DNA from 2 places in the Streptomyces sp. NPDC017940 genome. Region 1 is predicted to be linked to the other one. Evidence: riboswitches for the same ligand, from Rfam matches in the RefSeq annotation. Region 1 holds a riboswitch; the other holds the start of a gene.
The links. Region 1 has a riboswitch for cobalamin ahead of metE (5-methyltetrahydropteroyltriglutamate--homocysteine S-methyltransferase). Riboswitches for the same ligand answer to the same signal wherever they lie in the genome.

Region 1 (4,408 bases):
ACCGTCGAGCATGGCGAGATTGGCGCCCGTCCCGGAGAAGGGGGACATGAGATGGGCGGCGTCGCCGAGGAGGGTGAGGCCAGGGGTGTGCGGCCAGGTGTGCGGGACGGGCAGGGCGTACAGGGGGCGGTTGACGTAGCCCGTGTCGGTGTCGGTGACGAAGCCGAGCAGTTCCTCGCCCCAGCCGGTGAACCGGCGCAGGAGCGCGTCGCGCACGGCAGGGGTGTCGGCGAGGTCGACCCCGTCCTGCCGGTACCAGTCCTCGTCGGCGCGCATGGCTACGTAGACGCGTATGTGTCCGCCGCTGTTGCGCTGGGCGACGAAGCCCTGCCGGTTGTGGAGGGCCATCATCGTGCCGGCGGCGGTCAGTGCGGCCAGGCGGGGATGACGGACGTCGGCGTCGTCGAAGCCGGTCTCGACGAAGGTGACGCCGGTGTAGCGGGGTGCGGCGTTCGTCAGCAGGCGGCGCACCTTGGACCAGGCGCCGTCGGCGCCGATGACGAGATCGGCGTCGGCAGCGGTGCCGTCGGTGAAGTGCAGTCGGTGGACGCCGTCGCCGAGGGGTTCGACGCGGGCGAGTCCGTGACCCCAGTGGACGGTGCCTGGTTCGAGGGACTCCAGCAGGAGACGGCGCAGTACCCCACGGTCGATCTCCGGATTGCCCTCGGTGGTGTCGGCCTCCGGCGGTATCCCGTCGAACACGATCCGGCCGTCGCCGCCGACCAGACGCATCTGCTGCCCCTCGGGGCGGGACAAGGAGCGGAACTCGTCCAGCAACCCTGCCGCACGCAGGGCGTGTTGGCCCGACCCCGGGTGCATGTCGAGGGTGCCGCCCTGGTCGCGGGCGGCCGGAGAGGCGTCCAGTTCGTGGACGGTGACGGCGATGCCGTGCTGCTGGAGGACGCGCGCGCAGGTGAGGCCGCCGGGACCGGCGCCGATGACGGCGATGCGGAGTACGGGGGTGGTGTGCATGGGGGTGGTGTGCATGGGGGTGGTGTTCATGGGCGGTGCTCCGTTCGGAAGGGCGCGCCGTCGCGGGCGGCGTGGCTGATCACAGAGTTCGCGCAAGCGGCCTGGCCGGTCACTGAGTTCACGCGATCGGCCTGGCTGATCACTGGGTTCACGCGATCGGCCCGGCTGATCACTGGGTTCAGGAGAGCACGGCCGTTCCATAAGTGCAACAGGTAAACTTTTGAAGCCGTGCAACCACAGGGGTAGGGTGCGGGAATGAACGAGACCGAGACCGGCGCGGCGGAAGCGCCGATGGGGCGCCGCGAGCGCAAGAAGGCCGCCACCCGCCAGGCCATCGCCGACGCCGCGCTGCGGCTGTTCCTGGAGCGCGGCTACGACGACGTCGGCATCCGCGAGATCGCGGACGCCGCCGATGTGTCGACCACGACGCTGTTCAAGCACTTCCCGGTCAAGGAGGCCCTCGTCTTCGACGAGGAGGCCGACGACGAGGCCCGGCTGCTCGCAGCCGTGCGCGAACGCCCCCGGGGGCAGTCCGTCCCCACAGCACTGCGCGAGCACGCCTTGCGCCACCGCATGGCCGCCTCCGACGGAGACGCCCGCTTCGCCGCCTTCTTCGACCTGGTGAACAACACCCCCGCGCTGCGCGACTACCTTCAGGGCATGTGGTCGCGCCACGCTTCGGCCCTCGCCCGGGTGATCGCCAAGGAGAGCGGCATGCCCGCGAACGACCCGGCCTGCACGGCCCTGGCCCACTTCGCCCTGGAGGCACCCCGCGCCGCCCGCGGCCAGGACGACCCCCGCGAGGCCGTCACTCGTGCCTTCGAGTTGTTGGAGAACGGCTGGCGGGGGCTCGCCCCCGCCGGGAACTGAGGGCGAATCCGGGACTCCGGCCTTTTCTCGCGCCCGGCGTCCGCGGGACAGGCTCGACCCGGACCCGGACCCGGACCCGGCCCCGGACCCGAACCGTGTCCGAGATCACTTGCCGCCGTACGGGCAGCACTGCCCACGAAGCCGGTGACCCTCTAATCTGACCTGTGCAGCTGGTTCGCCCTGTCCGCCAGACAGACGCGTCGCAAGAGGGAACCCGGTGGGAATCCGGGACTGCCCCGCAGCGGTGAGTGGGAACGAACGCCGTCATACGCACTGGACCCGGCCGGGTCTGGGAAGCGACGGCCAGTAGGAGTCTGCTTCGGCAGGCGCGCCCACGAGTCCGAAGACCTGCCCGTTGCCCGCACGTGACCGATCGCGTGCGGACATCCCGGTGACCTCGTGGGCGGGTCGGCGTGCACACCAGGCGGAGGACGACCGCGCCACGGCGCGCACGTCCGCCCCGTCCGGTTCGTCACCCCTTCGCGTCCGTGTCCCGTCACCGGGATGCTCAGGAGTCATCTCGCGAAGGAGATTTCCGTGACAGCGAAGCCCGCAGCCGCGGCAGCACGGGCCACCGTGTACGGCTACCCCCGCCAGGGTCGGAACCGTGAGCTCAAGAAGGCCGTCGAGGGCTACTGGAAGGGCCGCGTCACGGCGGACGCCCTCCGGCAGACCGCGGCGGACCTACGACGCTCCGCCTGGCAGCAGTTGGCCGACGCAGGCATCCACGAGGTGCCGACCGGGGACTTCTCGTACTACGACCACGTCCTCGACACCAGTGTCATGGTCGGCGCCGTACCGCCACGGCACCGCGCGGCCGTCGACGCCGACGCGCTCGACGGCTACTTCGCGATGGCACGCGGCACCCAGGACGTGGCGCCGCTGGAGATGACCAAGTGGTTCGACACCAACTACCACTACCTGGTGCCGGAGTTGAGCCCCGACACCGTCTTCACGGCCGACTCGGCCAAGCAGGTCGCCGAGCTGAAGGAGGCACTCGCGCTCGGCCTCGCCGCCCGCCCCGTCCTGGTCGGCCCCGTCACCTATCTGCTCCTGGCCAAGCCCGCTCCCGGTGCGGCGGCCGACTTCGAGCCGCTGACGCTCCTGGACCGCCTCCTTCCCGTGTACGCCGAGGTCCTCGTCGCCCTGCGCGCGGCCGGCGCCGAGTGGGTGCAGCTCGACGAGCCCGCCCTGGTGCAGGACCGCACACCCGCCGAGCTCAACGCCGCAGCGCGCGCCTACCGCGATCTCGGCGCCCTCACCGACCGGCCCAAGCTGCTCGTGGCGTCCTACTTCGACCGGCTCGGCGACGCGCTGCCCGTCCTCGCGAAGGCGCCGGTCGACGGCCTGGCCCTCGACTTCACCGCCGCCGCTGCCGCCAACCTCGACGCGCTGGCCGCGGTCGGCGGACTGCCCGGCAAGCGCCTGGTCGCGGGTGTGGTCGACGGCCGCAACGTCTGGATCAACAACCTCGAGAACTCCCTGTCCACCCTCGGCACGCTCCTGGGTCTCGCCGACCAGGTCGACGTGGCCGCCTCCTGCTCCCTCCTGCACGTCCCGATCGACGCGGCGGCCGAGCGCGACATCGACCCGCAGATCCTGCGCTGGCTCGCCTTCGCCCGGCAGAAGACGGCGGAGATCTCCACACTGGCCAGGGGTCTCGCCCAGGGAACCGACGCCATCGCCGCCGAACTCGCCGCCAACCGCGCCGACCTCGCGTCCCGCGCCACCTCACCCATCACGCACGACACAGCGGTACGGGCCAGGGTCGCCGCCGTCACCGACGCCGACAGCCGCCGCTCCCAGCCGTACAGCACCCGCACCGTCGCCCAGCGGGCCCACCTCAAGCTGCCGCTCCTCCCGACGACCACCATCGGTTCGTTCCCGCAGACCGCGGAACTGCGCGCCGCCCGCGCCGACCTGCGCGCGGGACGCATCGACGACGCGGGTTACGAGCAGCGCGTCGAGAGCGAGATCCGCGACGTGCTCGCCTTCCAGGAGCAGGCAGGCATCGACGTCCTGGTGCACGGCGAGCCCGAGCGCAACGACATGGTGCAGTACTTCGCCGAACAGCTCACGGGCTACCTCGCCACCCAGCACGGCTGGGTGCAGTCGTACGGCACCCGGTACGTGCGTCCGCCGGTCCTCGCCGGTGACATCTCCCGGCCCGAGCCGATGACGGTGCGCTGGACGGCGTACGCGAACTCGCTCACGGACCGGCCGGTCAAGGGGATGCTGACCGGCCCCGTGACGATGCTCGCCTGGTCCTTCGTCCGTGACGACCAGCCGCCCGGCGACACCGCACGGCAGGTCGCCCTCGCCCTGCGCGACGAGGTCGGCGACCTGGAGGCGGCGGGCACTTCGGTCATCCAGGTCGACGAGCCCGCGCTGCGCGAGACGCTGCCGCTGCGCGCCACGGACCGCGCCGCGTACCTGGCGTGGGCCACCGAGGCGTTCCGGCTCACGACCAGCGGCGTCCGGCCGCAGACGCAGATCCACACCCACATGTGCTACGCCGAGTTCGGTGACATCGTGCAGGCCATCGACGACCTCGACGCCGACGTCA
Region 2 (4,408 bases), 110 kb from region 1:
GAGCCGCCTGAGCGCGACGGCGCGTCAGCGTCAGGGTCCACCGACGGGTCGGGCCGTGCGGCAGTCGCCCCAGCCCCTTGATGGTCGGCGGGACTGCCCTCAACCCGTGGGGGAACTCCGCCTCGCTCATGGACGAGCAGGCCTGTGGGAGAGCGGGCGCCGGGGATCGCGGGATTCGACCGTGCGGACGAGGGCACCTGGAACTCATAACGAGTAGTCAGGAGACGTCAGGTGGTCATGACCTCCCGCCCCGGCCCCCAAGAGATCAGAGCGAAGCGTTGGGCTTGGGGCACGCTGTCCGTGGCGCTCCTGCTGAATGCCCTGGCACGCATCATGGAGATCCACGGGTTGTGGTGGGTCATTCTGCGTACGATCGTGCTGGTCGTCTTCATCGTGACGATGTTGCTGTACGTGGTCCTGCACATCCGACGTCTCCGAGATGATCGTCGCAGCGGGCGGTCCCGCAGGAGCGACTCGATGGATGCGCGCTGAGGGTTGTCCCGTATGGGGCTCGGCTCTGCACGATGCCAGGCGGTCAGTGCACAGGGCGCGCTGTAGAGGTCGCTGTCAGCAGCACGGAGCCACGGCGGACGGTGGCTGGACGCGGGCCGAGGCCGGTGCGGGGCCGTGCCGGACCGGCGCCCCTCAGTGGTCGTGGATCACTCCGGCTCGGGAGCGTGCGGGCTCGTCGAGGGCGGCGCGGCCGGGCGTTCCCGGCCGCCGTCGTGACCGGACGCCACCACGATGAGCAACCCCACCACGACGGCTCCGGCGGCAACCCGGCCGCAGGCCCGCACCGTCCAGCCGGGCAGCGACACGCCTCGGCGCCGACCCGGTGCGCCGAGGCTCTGGGCCCGCCGAGCGGGCCGCAGCAGGCGCAGCAACAACAGCACGGCGACCGGGAGTTGCAGCAGCCACAGCACGGTGCGCGGCCACTCGCCGTACCAGACGTTGGTGCCGTACAGCAGGGTGTGCCACACGCTCAGCACGTACACGACGATCACGAAACGGTGCAGGCGGCGCCAGGTGTTCGCGCCGATGCGGTGCCGGATGTAGAACAGCAGACCGAGCGGAACGGCCAGGTAGAGGGCCCCCTGGCCGATGGGGATGGCGAACCGGCCGGTGCCGGAGTCGTACCAGCCGGGCACGAACGAGTCCGCGAATCCCGCCCACAGCCGTTCGGCCCACGCCAGCTCGGTCTCGTAGCGTACGAGTTCGGCCGCGAACATCAGCGCGTGCGCGAACATCAGGGCCATCGTGGTCAGGCTCGTGGTGCGGTGCCAGCGTTCCAGGACCTGTCGGGAGACCGGCAGCCGGGCGGGCCGCGGCCCCGAAAGCAGCAGACCGAGCATGACCGTGCCCCAGGCCCACAGCAGGCCCGACCAGCCGAACGCCTGGCTGAGCAGGTACATCCAGTACGTATGGGGGTCGTCCATGAACGGCATGACCGCGACCGTCGCCGAGTCACCCGATTCCATGCGGACGTACAGGAACGCGAAGACGCCCGCCGTGACCAGGACCGCCGCGGTCGCGTCGGGCAGCGCGGCCCGCAGATCGGCGCTCAGGGCGACGCGGTCGGCCGGACGCCTGTCACCGGCGGACTGCGGGGGCGTGCCGTCGTCCGCGGGCGTCGTCTCTGGCAGCATCCTGGGCCTTCCCGGGCGCGGGACACCGACGGGCGGTGTGCACGTGTGGTCGGGCAACAAGTGTGGCCGAGTTGGCCGGGCAATACTGAGGCCGTATTCAGCCAGAGTGGCGTATGGGGGCCAAGTGAGCATCATCGAACGCCAACTCTCGCTCAAGAACGATCGCTTTCGGACAACTGCGAAAGCGCCCCCTGCCGCAGCGGCGCGGACGGCCCTACGCTGACGCTTGCAGTCGGTTCGTGCCTCCTGTCCCCCGGACACCGGTGGTGCGACGCAAGAGGGAACCCGGTGGGAATCCGGGACTGTCCCGCAGCGGTGAGGGGAACGAAAGCCGTCAACAGCACTGGGCCCGTAGCTGGATGGGGCCGGGGAAGCGACGGCCGGTAGGTGCCCGCCGGATCTCCGGTGAGCGAGCCCACGAGTCCGAAGACCTGCCACTGCGCCCGCGCCTGACGTGCGGGTTGTGCACGGTGACCTCGAGGACTGGGTCGGCGGTACGGACGGCCGCAGGGCATGTGCTGCGCCGCGCCTCCTTCGCGGTCCTCTTCGGGCTCGGGACCAGAGGAGGGCATGTCCGTGACCACGCGTGTTCCTGTCATCCGTGTCGGATGCCGGTCGGCCTGTCCGTCGGCGGACCGGACGGGACGGTGCTGACACCCTCCGGGGAGCCCGGTGGGACGCGGCAGGGGCCGGGCCCCACCGTGTCAGGCGTCTGCCACGGCACTCTGGGTGAGCTCTACCAGGGCCCGCTGCGGGCGGGATCCGAGCCGGACATCGCGGTGGTGTCCTTTCCCGTGGACCGTCATTCCTGGGTGCACTTCACCCCGGGGACGGACACGCCGAACCGGCTGCCCCTCGGGGAGAAGTCCGCGACGGCGGCCCGGCTGTTCCTGGAGCACTTCGGGCTGACGCTGCCACCGGGCCACTGGGACGCCCACTCCGACCTGCGGGTGGGGGTGGGGATGGCGAGTTCCACCGCCGACATCGTGGCGACCCTGCGCTGCCTGTTCCGGCTCTTCGCCCTGCCGTACGACACGGACGTGGTCCTCGGGATCCTGACCGCGATCGAGCGGGCCGACAGCGTCTTCCTCGACGAGTTCGCGCTGTACCTCAGCGGTCGGCACCGCGTGCTCCGTCGCCTCGGCACGGACATCGGATTCCACACCGCCTACATCACCGAGCCCGGGACGGTGGACACCGCCGCCGTCACCGACCTTCTCCTCAAGCACTACCGGCGGCACGGGGAAGAGTACGAGCGCTGCCTGACAGATCTGCTCAAGGGCTTCGCATCCGGCGACCCGGCCGCCGTCGCACGGGCGTCCACCGTCAGCGCCGCCCTGTCGCAGCACGTGCTGCCCAAGGCGGCCTTCGACAGCATGCTCGCCCACCGCGAGCGGTTCGGCGCCGACGGCGTCTTCGTCGCCCACACCGGCTGCATGATCGGCTACCTCTTCCCCACCCGCCTCGACGCCGACGGCAAGTCGGACCTGTCCGCCTACTTCCACTCGCTCGGCCACCAGTGTTCCTTCGCCCAAGGAGGCTACGGGTGATCCACCCCCACATCGCCGACGCCTTGAAACTCCCCGACCTCGTACGGCTCACCGACGGCGTCGTCCTGATCCGGTTCGAGTCGATGAAGATCTACTCAGCGCTCGCCGCCGTCCGCCACCTCCTGGAACGGGGAACGATCCGCCCGGGACAAACCCTGATCGACAGCTCCAGCGGCATCTACGCCTACGCCCTGGCACTGGCCTGCCACCGCTACGGCATGCGCTGCCACATCGTCGCGTCCACCACCGTCGACACCAGCACACGCGCCCAGCTCGAGATCCTCGGTGCCACCGTGGACCAGGTCAGCCCCTCGAAGAACCTGAAGCTGGACCAGGAGTTGCGCGTGCGGCGCGTGCGGGAGATCCTCGCCGAGCACCCGGGCTGGCACTGGATGCGCCAGTACCACGACGACATCCACTACCTCGGCTACCACGAGGTCGCCGACCGGATCACGGCCACGTTTCCCGAGGCCGCGCTGACCGTCGTCGGAGGCGTGGGCTCCGGGGCCTCGACGGGTGGCCTGGTGGAACGCCTGCGCGCCACGGACCCCTCGGTACGGCTGGTCGGTGTGCAGCCCTTCGGGAGCGTCACCTTCGGCAGCCAGGACCACCGCGACCCCGAAGCGATCATCGCCGGCATCGGGTCGTCGATCGCCTTCGACAACGTCCGCCACCACCTCTACGACGCCCTCCACTGGCTGGACTTCACCCACGCCATGTCCGGCACGATCGCGCTGCTGCGCGAGCACGCCGTCTTCGCCGGTCTGTCGACCGGCGCCGGGTACCTGGCCGCGACGCACGAGGCGCGTCACCACCCCGACCGGCTGCACCTGGTGATCGGCGCCGACACCGGACACCGCTATGTCGAGCGCGTCTTCGCCAGGCACCCGGAGGCCCTGGACCCCGCCGCCCTGCGACCCGTCGAGGTATCAGGACCGCAGGAGATGACCATGCCCTGGTCCACGATGCCCTGGCGGCGCGCGGCCCGCCCGGCCGACCGGAAGGAGCACGCGGCATGAGCGTCGTCTGCCTGGAGTCCCTCACCTTCGGACTCGGACACCTGGTACGCGCCGCCGACGCGCTCGGCGAGCGACTGGTGCTGCTCACCCGAGACCCCGCGTACTACGCCTACGAGCTGGAGCGGCTCGCGCCGGACGCCCTCGACGTCGTGGAGATCGACACCTTCGACGTGCAGCAGGTGGAGGACCTGCT

Region 2: it holds a riboswitch for cobalamin, as region 1 does, so the genes downstream of both, ACH4DX_RS14605 (hypothetical protein) here and metE (5-methyltetrahydropteroyltriglutamate--homocysteine S-methyltransferase) in region 1, are expected to answer to the same signal.

Annotation. Positions count from the first base shown of each region.
Region 1 is NZ_JBIRHJ010000004.1:134,033-138,440, forward strand. Features, by position in the region: gene ACH4DX_RS15155 (FAD-dependent oxidoreductase) at 1-1,002, opposite strand, end outside; gene ACH4DX_RS15160 (TetR/AcrR family transcriptional regulator) at 1,228-1,842, shown strand; cobalamin riboswitch at 1,997-2,213, shown strand; gene metE (5-methyltetrahydropteroyltriglutamate--homocysteine S-methyltransferase) at 2,380-4,408, shown strand, end outside.
Region 2 is NZ_JBIRHJ010000004.1:21,577-25,984, forward strand. Features, by position in the region: gene ACH4DX_RS14590 (NAD-dependent epimerase/dehydratase family protein) at 1-11, shown strand, start outside; gene ACH4DX_RS14595 (hypothetical protein) at 232-492, shown strand; gene ACH4DX_RS14600 (ferric reductase-like transmembrane domain-containing protein) at 660-1,646, opposite strand; cobalamin riboswitch at 1,894-2,100, shown strand; gene ACH4DX_RS14605 (hypothetical protein) at 2,348-3,196, shown strand; gene ACH4DX_RS14610 (cysteine synthase family protein) at 3,193-4,215, shown strand; gene ACH4DX_RS14615 (ATP-grasp domain-containing protein) at 4,212-4,408, shown strand, end outside.